DNA from 3 places in the Kribbella sp. NPDC004138 genome. Region 2 is predicted to be linked to each of the others. Evidence: riboswitches for the same ligand, from Rfam matches in the RefSeq annotation. Region 2 holds a riboswitch; each other region holds the start of a gene.
The links. A riboswitch is a leader RNA that binds a small molecule or an ion and turns the genes downstream of it on or off. The one in region 2 is predicted to bind cobalamin.
Positions count from the first base shown of each region.

Region 1: linked by a shared signal. The riboswitch ahead of ACWEOO_RS11825 (ribonucleoside-diphosphate reductase subunit alpha) and the one ahead of ACWEOO_RS09095 (putative cobaltochelatase) in region 2 are both predicted to bind cobalamin.
Region 3: linked by a shared signal. The riboswitch ahead of ACWEOO_RS23835 (CbtB domain-containing protein) and the one ahead of ACWEOO_RS09095 (putative cobaltochelatase) in region 2 are both predicted to bind cobalamin.

Region 1 is NZ_JBSGFZ010000007.1:132,916-136,185, forward strand. Features, by position in the region: gene ACWEOO_RS11825 (ribonucleoside-diphosphate reductase subunit alpha) at 1-1,277, opposite strand, end outside; cobalamin riboswitch at 1,411-1,578, opposite strand; gene ACWEOO_RS11830 (DinB family protein) at 1,639-2,220, opposite strand; gene ACWEOO_RS11835 (Fic family protein) at 2,290-3,270, opposite strand, start outside.
Region 2 is NZ_JBSGFZ010000005.1:255,734-259,003, forward strand. Features, by position in the region: gene ACWEOO_RS09095 (putative cobaltochelatase) at 1-1,232, opposite strand, end outside; cobalamin riboswitch at 1,292-1,419, opposite strand; gene surE (5'/3'-nucleotidase SurE) at 1,477-2,232, opposite strand; gene cobN (cobaltochelatase subunit CobN) at 2,245-3,270, opposite strand, start outside.
Region 3 is NZ_JBSGFZ010000017.1:57,300-60,569, reverse strand. Features, by position in the region: gene ACWEOO_RS23845 (histidine phosphatase family protein) at 1-424, opposite strand, end outside; gene ACWEOO_RS23840 (CbtA family protein) at 421-1,173, opposite strand; gene ACWEOO_RS23835 (CbtB domain-containing protein) at 1,179-1,376, opposite strand; adenosylcobalamin (AdoCbl) riboswitch at 1,421-1,513, opposite strand; gene ACWEOO_RS23830 (LysE family translocator) at 1,875-2,516, shown strand; gene ACWEOO_RS23825 (MFS transporter) at 2,497-3,270, opposite strand, start outside.

The DNA.
Region 1 (3,270 bases), on a different contig from region 2:
TTTACCGCGACAGCGGTGTCGTTCGCGACCTTCAGGAAGGGGACGACGCCTTGGGACTCGCCGTTGGTGCCGCGGATGTGGGCGCCGATGCCGCGGACCGGCGTCCAGTCGTTGCCGAGGCCGCCGGAGTACTTGGCGAGGAGGGCGTTGTTGCGGATGCCGGTGAAGATGCCGGACAGGTCGTCGTCAACGGTGGTGAGGAAGCAGGACGACAACTGGGGCCGCGTGGTGCCGGAGTTGAACAGGGTCGGCGTCGAGGACATGAAGCGGAACGAGCTGAGCAGTTCGTAGAACTCGATCGCCCGTGCGTCGCGGTCGTCCTCGCGCAGCGCCATCCCCATCGCGACCCGGAGGAAGAACGCCTGCGGCAACTCGTAGCGCACTTTGCCGAGGTGCAGCAGGTAGCGGTCGTACAGGGTCTGCAGACTGAGGAAGGTGAAGTTCAGATCGGCGTCGGGCTTGATCGCCGCCGCGAGCCGGGCAAGGTCGAAGCGGCCGAGCTCGGGGTCGAGCTGCCCGGCGTCGATGCCGACCTGGATGTAGCGCGGGAAGTAGTCGGCGTACGCGGCGGTCATGTCGGCTTGGCTGGCCTGACGGGGCTCGCCGTGGACACGGCCGAGCGCCTCGCGGCGGATCTGGTCCAGCAGCAGGCGGGACGCGGCGTAGCTGTACTGCGGCTCGGTCTCGACAGACGCCCGGGCGGCCATGACGAGGGCGAGCTCGACCTCGTGCTCGGCGATGCCGTCGTAGCAGGCGCCGAGCGTCTCGTTCAGGATCTTCTCGGGGTCGACGGCGTCGAGTCCGGCGGCGGCCTCGGCGACGACCACCCGGAGCCGGTCGACGTCGAGCGTCGCCCGGCTGCCGTCGGCCGCACGGACGGTGAGCGGCGGAGGCTCGGTGACACCCGCCGCGTCGGCGGGAGTGCGCGCCTTGGTCCGCTCCTCGCGATACAGGACGTAGGCGCGGGCGACCTGGTGCTCGCCGGCGCGCATCAGCGCCAGCTCGACCTGGTCCTGGATGTCTTCGACCTGCACGCTGCGGGCGCTGGCGCCGCGGCTGGTCAGGGCGGTGACGACCCGGCCGGTCAGGTCGGTCACCAGATCGCGGACCCGGTGCGTGCCGCCGGCCTCGGAGCCCTCGACGGCGAGGAAGGCCTTGGTCATGGCGACGGAGATCTTGGTGGCGTCGAACGGTGTGCTGCTGCCGTCGCGGCGGACGACGGTGAGCTCCGTCCGGAGGTCTGCGGTGGCCGCAGCCGATGAGGAAGCAATGGTCACAGGTGTGTGCTCCAGGAGAGTTCGGAGACCCGGGACCACGCGAGCGGACGCACGACGGGACCGGCGGCACCGGCCGGGAACACCGCCGTCACGCCCTGCGATCCACCCGCGAGATCTCGGACCGCGTGCACCGGCGGTGCACGCGCCGGTGGCAGGTATCCGGACTCGCGGGCACCGTTCGACAGCGTGTCCGCTCACCGTTGCGGGGCAGCTCCGGAGTTGCACCGGATTCCCCTGTTGCCCCGGGACGATCAACATCTTGTGGTGTGGATCGCCCCGAACCACCAGCAGTAGTGATGCTAGGCGGAGTCTCCTAGATCTTGTGGTAGCGCCATGCCGCGTGTCGCACATGTTGTGGTCCTCACGCCGCGACCGCGTAGAGGTCCTGCAGAGTCATGATCTCGGAGCCGTGATGGATCAGCTCACGGTTCAGCCGGAGGATGACGTGGCCGAACGGCTCGGAGGCGTCCAGTTCGTTCGCCTGGCTCAGGCCGACCGTCATCGCCTCGTCCTCGTCCAGGGCGGCGATCGCGTCCTGCCAGGCCTCGACCCAGTGGGTCAGCCAGGCCACCGCGTCTTGGGCGTTGCCGTGCAGGGTGATGTCGTCACGCCCCTGCCGGCTCTCGCCGAACGTCCACTCCCAGCGCTCGAAGAACATCTCGGTCAGGTGCGCGATCAGCCACGCGATCGTGCGTGGCCCGCGATGGTCCGGCTCGGCGGGCCACTGCGCGACCCACTCGCCGGAGCCGAGCGCGCGGAACTGCCCGGCATAGTGCCGCCGGACGACGGTGAGCGCTTCGCTGCTCGGTCGCCAGAAGTACTGCTCGTCGGTCAGTTGGGCGAGTCGTCCGGACAGCACCATCCAGCTGAAGCCGAGTTGTCCGCGGACCATCGCCATCGCCGACGGCCGGTGCAGGATGTCCCAGTCGAACGCCTCCGGCATCACAACTCCCCTGTACGATCGAACATGTGTTCGAATTCTTGCTCGATCGCGACCGGAAAGTCAAACCACCTAGTGTGTCGGTCGTGGCCTCGACGGGACCGGTCTGCTAGGCGGCTCGACCCGGGTGTCCGCGGCCGGGCTCGCGAACCGGCGCTCCAGCAGCGTGAAGGCGTCGATCAGCTCCGGCGCCTCGTAGACGCGGTTGCGGCGCCCGTCCGTGATCTCGCGCAGGATGCCCGCCTCGACCAGCCGGGCCAGGCCCTGGTTCGCGGCCTGTTGCGAGCGGTCGATGAGCTGAGCCGCGGCGGCGAGGGTGAGGACCGGCGCGGCCGGCAGCGCCTCGATCAGCAGCTCGGCCGCGGAGCCGGCCCGCACCGGGTCCGCGCGCTCCCGCCAGGCAGCTTTCAGGTCGGCGGCGGTCTGCTCGAAGCGCGCGGCCTCGGCGGTCGCGTGCGTGCAGGCGGTCGCGAACATCCGCAACCACGGGTTCGCGGCCGCGCGGGCCTTCGCGGTCGTCGCGCGTCCGACGTACCGGAATGCGGTCAGAGTGTCGACGTACTCCGCGGCGTGGGTGGCGAGTGCGAGCGAGACCGGCGGCACGGTGCGCGTGACCAGCCCGTCGGCGCGGAGGATCAGGTGGATCAGCGCACGGCCGGTGCGGCCGTTGCCGTCGGCGAAGGGGTGGATCGTCTCGAACTGCGCGTGCGCGATCGCGGTCTTGGCCAGCACCGGCAGCGCTGACTCGCGCACGAACGTCATCAGATCCGCGAGCAGGTCCGGGATCAGCTGGGCCGGCGGCGGCACGTAGTAGGCCTCGGCGGGGGAGCGGCCGCCTATCCAGTTCTGCAGGTAGCGGATCTCGCCGCCGTACTCCGGGGTCGGCGAGTGCGCCATCAGCCGGCGATGCGCCTCGAGCAGGTGCTCGACCTCGAGCTTGTCGCCGGCCTGAACCGACTCGGTCACCCACGTCATCGCGTCCACCGCACCGAGGACCTCCTCGGCGGTCACGTCGTGCACGCGGTCGCGCAGTACGTCGGCCTTCAGCAGCCG
Region 2 (3,270 bases):
CCACTCGGTGCGGAACCCGCGACCGCCTCGTCGCCATCCGAAGATGCGCCCGAAGGCGTGCCGTCACGGAGGTGATCCGAGTCCACCTCGGCCGACCGGTTCGCCGGGTCACCCTGGTCGGAAGGACTCACGCCGTCCTGGCAACCGTCCGAACCCTGTCCGCCCGGACCCGGGTCGTCCGGGTGGGGTGGGTCGTCGTCGGGGTCGGTGGGTGGGGTGCTGTTGTTGATGGCCTCTTCCAGCTGCTGGTCGTCCAGGCCGGGGGCGTCGAAGGGGTTCCGGCGGCGGCGGTGCGGCAGGGCGAGTTTGGCGGCGGCGCGGACGTCGTCGACCTCGACGACGGTGCGGCCGGACCACGCGGCGTGGGCGACCGCGGTGCGGGCGGTGACCAGGTCGGCGCGCATCCCGTCGACGTCGAACGACGCGCAGATCTCGGCGATCTGGCGGAGCGCGGAGTCGGTGAGGATCACCTCGGGCAGCAGGTCGCGCGCCTTCACGATCCGCTCGGCCAGTTCCCGCTGCGGGCCGTCGTGCCGGGCCGTGAAAGTCTCCGGGTCCGCCTCGTAGGTGAGCCGCGCGCGCATCACCTCCACGCGGACGGCGGGATCCCGGCTGGCGACCACGTCGACGGTCAGCCCGAACCGGTCGAGGAGCTGCGGCCGCAGCTCGCCCTCCTCCGGGTTCATCGTGCCGACGAGCACGAACCGCGCCGGGTGCGTGACCGAGACGCCGTCGCGCTCGACCGTCGCCCGCCCCATCGCGGCGGCGTCCAGGAGTACGTCGACCAGGTGATCGTGGAGCAGGTTGACCTCGTCGACGTACAGCAGTCCGCGATGCGCCGCGGCGAGCAGCCCGGGCTCGTACGCGGTGACGCCCTCGGCGAGCGCCTTCTCCAGGTGCAGCGAGCCCAGCACCCGGTCCTCGGTCGCGCCGACCGGCAGCTCGACCAGCCGCGCTGCCCGCACGGACCGCTCCCCGGTGTGCGGACCGTCCGGGCAGGCGGGATCCGGGTGGTCGGGATCGCACGAGAACCGGCAGCCGGCGACGACGTCCACGGGCGGCAGGACCTCGGTGAGAGCGCGGACGGCGGTCGACTTCGCCGTCCCCTTCTCGCCGCGGATCAGCACCCCGCCGATGGCCGGCGAGATCGCCGCCAGGATCAGCGCGAGCTGGAGATCGTCCATCCCGACGATCGCGGTGAACGGGAAGCTGGTCGAACGCACGGACCGCATCGGCGGTGGATCCCTTTCGTCGAGCGGGTGTCCACGCCCGCTACGGCACTGGTACGCCGGCAGCCCGGCGGACGACCGCGGATGTCCTGGCTTCCAGGGATCAGACCCTGGTCACAGTGGCGGGACCGCCCCGGACTCCCAGCACGCTGGTCACCGGTGTTCCTCCACACTCGTCGGCCCGATCATGGCACACCCGCGCGCCCCACAACGCACCCCGGTCACGTGGTCCTCACCACGTACGGCTTCAGCGGGTCAGGCGTTTGGCGAGCGCTGTCGCGGCTGCGTCGTCCCTGACCTCGCGGATGCCGACGATCGGTGTGACGGTGACGAAACCGTCGGCGAGGAACGCCTCGTCGGTGCCCGGGACCGGGGTGGCCTGGGTGCGCTCGACGACGATCATCGGCTCGCCCGTCGGAGCGGTCGCACCGACCAGCCGGGTACGCCGGGGCACGGCCAGCGACGCGTGCCGGACGCCGGCCAGCTGTTCCAGCGGGCGGTCCGGGACGTTGATCGTCAGCACCGTCCCGCCCGGCTCGTCCGCGATCCACCCGAGCGCCTCACCGGCGATCGTCGCCGCGGTCGGCCAGTGCGCCGGGTTCTCGGAGTCGATGCTGACGGCGACCGCCGACGTACCGGTCTCGGCCGCGGTCAGCGCCGCCGCGACGGTGCCCGAGTGGAAAATCGACACGCCGATGTTCAGCCCGCGGTTGATGCCCGACAGCACCAGGTCCGGCGTCGGCCCGAACGAACCGGCCTGCGCCATCGTCACCGCCTGCGCCGGAGTGCCCTCGATGCCGATGAACGTGACGCCGTTCTCCACGTCGGATGCGGTCCGGACCGGCCGCCCGACCATCCCCGCGCGGGCCGATCCGACGCCGCTCTCGTCGAGCATCGGGGCCACCACGAGTACGTCGTACCCGAGCTCGGCGATCGCCGGCGCGAGCGCCCGGATGCCTGGAGCGCGGTAACCGTCGTCGTTCGTGATCAGGACTCGCGGCATGTCCCTACCCAATCAGGCGCGGTCCTCGATGTCACCTTCCGTCTCAAGGACTGCGTTGCGTAGCGTCTCGAGCGCTTCCGCCGACGGCTCCGCCCACAGGCCGCGCTGGGCGGCCTCGAGGAGGCGCTCCGCGATGCCGTGCCGCGCCCACGGGTTCGACGTCCGGAAGAACTCGGCCATCTCCGGATCGGCGACGTACTGCGTGGTCAGCGACTCGTACATCCAGTCGTCGACCACACCCGCGGTCGCGTCGTACCCGAACAGGTAGTCGACCGTCGCGGCCATCTCGAACGCGCCCTTGTACCCGTGCCGCCGCATCGCGGCCATCCACCGCGGGTTCACCACGCGGGCCCGGAAGACCCGCTTGGCCTCCTCCTCGAGCGTCCGGGTCTTCACCTGCGCGGGGACCGCGGAGTCGCCGACGTACGCCTTCGGGTTGGCGCCGGTGAGGTGCCGGACCATCGCGACCATGCCGCCGTGGTACTGGAAGTAGTCGTCGGAGTCCATGATGTCGTGCTCGCGGGTGTCCGCGTTCTTCGCCGCCACCTGGATCCGGGCGTACGCGCGCTCCATCGAGCCGCGGGCCTCGGCGCCGTCCAGGTCCTTGCCGTACGCGTACCCGCCCCACACCGCGTAAACCTCGGCCAGCTCGGCGTCGGTGCGCCAGTTCCGGGCGTCGACGAGCGGCAGCAGGCCGGCGCCGTACGACCCGGGCTTGGAGCCGAACACGCGGGCCGTCGCCTGCCGTACGTCGTTGCCCGCCGCAACATCGGTGTCCACGTGCGCCTTGAGGAAGTTGTCCGCCGGCGACTCGTCGAGGGCGGCGACCGTACGGACCGCCTCGTCGAGCAGCGCGACGACATGCGGGAAGGCGTCCCGGAAGAAGCCGGAGATCCGGATCGTCACGTCGATCCGCGGCCGGCCGAGCTCCTCCAGGCCGACCACCTCGAAGCTCGTGACGCGACGGGACGCGTCGTCCCAGACCGGCCGGCAGCCGAGCAGCCAGAGCACCTCGGCGAGGTCGTCGCCCTGCGTGCG
Region 3 (3,270 bases), on a different contig from region 2:
GGACGATCGCCGGGTGGACGACCACGACCGCCGAGCCGTGGTCCCGCGCCGCGACGTCGCCCAGCCAGTCGGCGACCCTGGCGATCACGTCGTTCTCGGTTTCGCCGTTCGGTGTCGCGGTGTGCGGCCGATCCAGCCACGCCGCAACGCCCGACGGATCGGACGCGAGCAATTCCTCCAGCCCGCGTCCGGCCCAGTCGCCGTATTCGCGATCGCGCAACGCCGGCTCCACCACCGGGTCGAGCCCGAGCGCCGCCGCCGTGCGTACGGCGGCCCGCTCCGGACCGGCGTACGCCGCATCCGCGGCCACTTTCAACTCGCGCGCCGTCTCGACACTCGCCCGATCCGGCTCGGCGTCACCACCGAGCACGAGTCCACGCAGCGCAGGCGTCAAGGCGTGCGCGACCAAGGTCAACCCCGTCACATCGCTACCTTTTCTCGGGCCGGCCGGCGGTCCACCGCGACCGCATACCCGAGTCCGAGCAGGAGCCACAGCGTCGCCTGCGTACCGAGCGAGGCGAACCGGAACTGCCACAGCAGCGTAGCGGGGAACGACTCCGGAACCTCGTTGATCCGCGGCAGAATCAGGTACGCCGCCACGACGGTGACGACCAGCCCGGCGACACCGCCCGCGAGCCGGGCGACCTCGCCGTACCGCGCCGCCCACCGGGACAGCGCGACACCGGCCCAGACCGCCAGCAGGCCGATCACCAGCGTCAGCAGATACGTGACGGTCCGCTTGGTGATCGTCTCCGGATCACCGACCGCGGGCGGGTTCGGCGGGTACTTGAGGAACGGGACCAGTACGACGCCGACGAAACCGGCCGCGGCGAGTCCGAGCGCGGCGTACGCGTCGTTGCCGGTGCCGAGCTTGCGGCGCAGCAGCGTGTACGCGACGGCGAACAGACCGCCGAGCGCCACGCCGTACAAGCTGGTCGCGAGGAACAGACCGGCCTTCTGGCCTTCGCGGCTGACCAGCGGTTCTTCCCCGTGGTCGTCGCCGTGCTCATGGGCCTGGTCATGGTCATGGGAGTGCGCGGCACCGGCCTCTTCGATCGCGATCGCCGCGTCGACACGCGACTCGCCCAGCGCGTAGGCGAACGATCCGGCCAGCAGGCCGGCGAAGAGTCCGACGATCAGTCCGCGCACCAGGAGCTGTCCGAAGGTGCGCATCTGATCTAGTGGCAGGGCACGCCGAGCAGATGCCGACCGTCGTGCATCAGCTCGTGCAGGAACATCCCCGAACGAGACACCGCACCCTGGTCGAACCCGACCAGATACGCGAGCAGCAACATCAGGCCGACGCTGAGCAGCGCGACGGCGAGGAGCCTGGGAGAAAGAGCCGGTACGGCGACCGAGCGGGCAGGAGCTGCCATCTGAACTGAACCTCCTGGGGAAGTGCGCGTCCCCTTCGAAAGGCTGCGATGCCCGAGCGTCCTGACTTACGAGCCGAAACTCGATCACAGTGGCGCGGCCGCGCCGGATTCGCACCGGCTTCCCTCATGGCACCGCAGGTTGACCCTCGAACCGTAAGGTCCCCACCAACCCCCGGTCAACGCACCCCGGCGCGCCGGTGACCAATCCCACCTGCGCACCCCGGGGCCACGCGGCGCAGGTACGACCAGCCACGCGTTCCGGCCGGGGTCGTCGAGTCGTGGAGATTGGCGGTGAGAACGGACCGATATCCACGACTCGGCGCAGGGCCCGGGAGCCAAACGCCACGACTCGGGGTCGAAGGCCGCGACCAGCCAGAAGCCGACTCGACACCCGCGCCAAGCGGGGCGGGTCGGAGCGCGCGAAGCAAGTGCGCTGAGGGGCCCCGTGACGAAGTAAGCACCTGCGGAGTGCGGGTGGGGCGGCTTATCCTGAGCGGCATGCCGTCCGCTCATCATCTGGTCGCGTTTGCGATCACCGCGCTGATCATCATCGTCGTGCCGGGCCCCAGTGTGCTGTTCATCGTCGGTCGCGCCTTGGCGGTCGGGCGGCGGGAAGCCGTGTTGACGATGGTGGGGAACACGCTCGGCGCCGCGATTCTGCTCGGGGCGGTGTCGCTCGGGCTGGGGACGTTGATTGCGGCGAGCGCGGTCGCGCTCACGGTGGTGAAGCTGGCGGGTGCGGCGTACCTGATCTATCTCGGCGTGCAGGCGTTCCGGTCGCGGAAGTCGCTGGTCGAGGCGATGCGGGGTACGGCGAAGCCGAGCACGACGCGTCGGACGATCCGGCAGGGGTTCCTGGTCGGGGTGACGAACGCAAAGACGGCGGTGTTCTTCGCGGCGGTGCTGCCGCAGTTCGTGGACAAGGGCGCGGCTGCGCCGGCGTGGGCTCAGATCCTGGTGCTCGGCACGATCTTCATCCTGATCGCGCTCTGCTCGGACAGTGTCTGGGCGTTCGTGGCCGGTACGGCGCGGGAGTGGTTCGCGCGGTCGCCGCGCCGGCTCGAGCTCGTCGGCGGCACCGGCGGCCTGATGATCATCGGCCTCGGCGCCAGCATCGCGGTCACCGGCTCGAAGGAATAGCCGTACGCCGTCCTGCCGGGACGCCGAGCAGTGCGAGCAGCGCCGGGAGACCGAATGCGACCAGGTACGCCGTCATCGCGGAATGTGGCTCCAGCGCCGCGAACAACGACCCGCCGATCGCGAGGATCGTTGCGGTCGACAACGAGTCGCTGAGCTGCAGGGCCGAGCTGTTGGCGCCCTGCTCGTCGCGCTCGGAGTACTCCAGCACCAGCACGGACAGCGTCGGGAACACGGTCCCCATCCCGAGGCCGGTCAGGCTCCAGCCGAGGATGCCGACCAGCACCGGTACGTGCGGGTCGAGCGTCAGCGCCGCGGTCACGATGCCGAGCAGGATCGCGAGCATGCCCGCCTGCAGGAAGACCGCGTGTGAGAACGGCTGGTTCGGCCGGCCGCGGTACCACGACGCAGCGCTCCAGCTCAGCGCGCTGACCGTCAGGACGAGTCCGGCGAGCGCCGGCGACAGGCCGCGTTCGCGGGTGAGCATCAACGGCAGGAACACCTCGGCGCCGAACCCGGCCGCCGCGACGAGACCGCGCAGCGCGATCACCGACGGCAGCCCGCGCCCGAAGGCGAAGGTCCCGGACGGCAGCAGCCGCGGACCGAACGCGATCACCCCGGCCAGACCGATCGCCAGCAGTGCCAGCTGTACGGCGCCACGCTGCTGCCCGCCGTAGTGCAGCAGGCCGACACCGACCGCGGCCGCGATCGCCCACAGCGCCCGCTTGTCCCACAGCTTCCCCTGCCGTACGTCGTA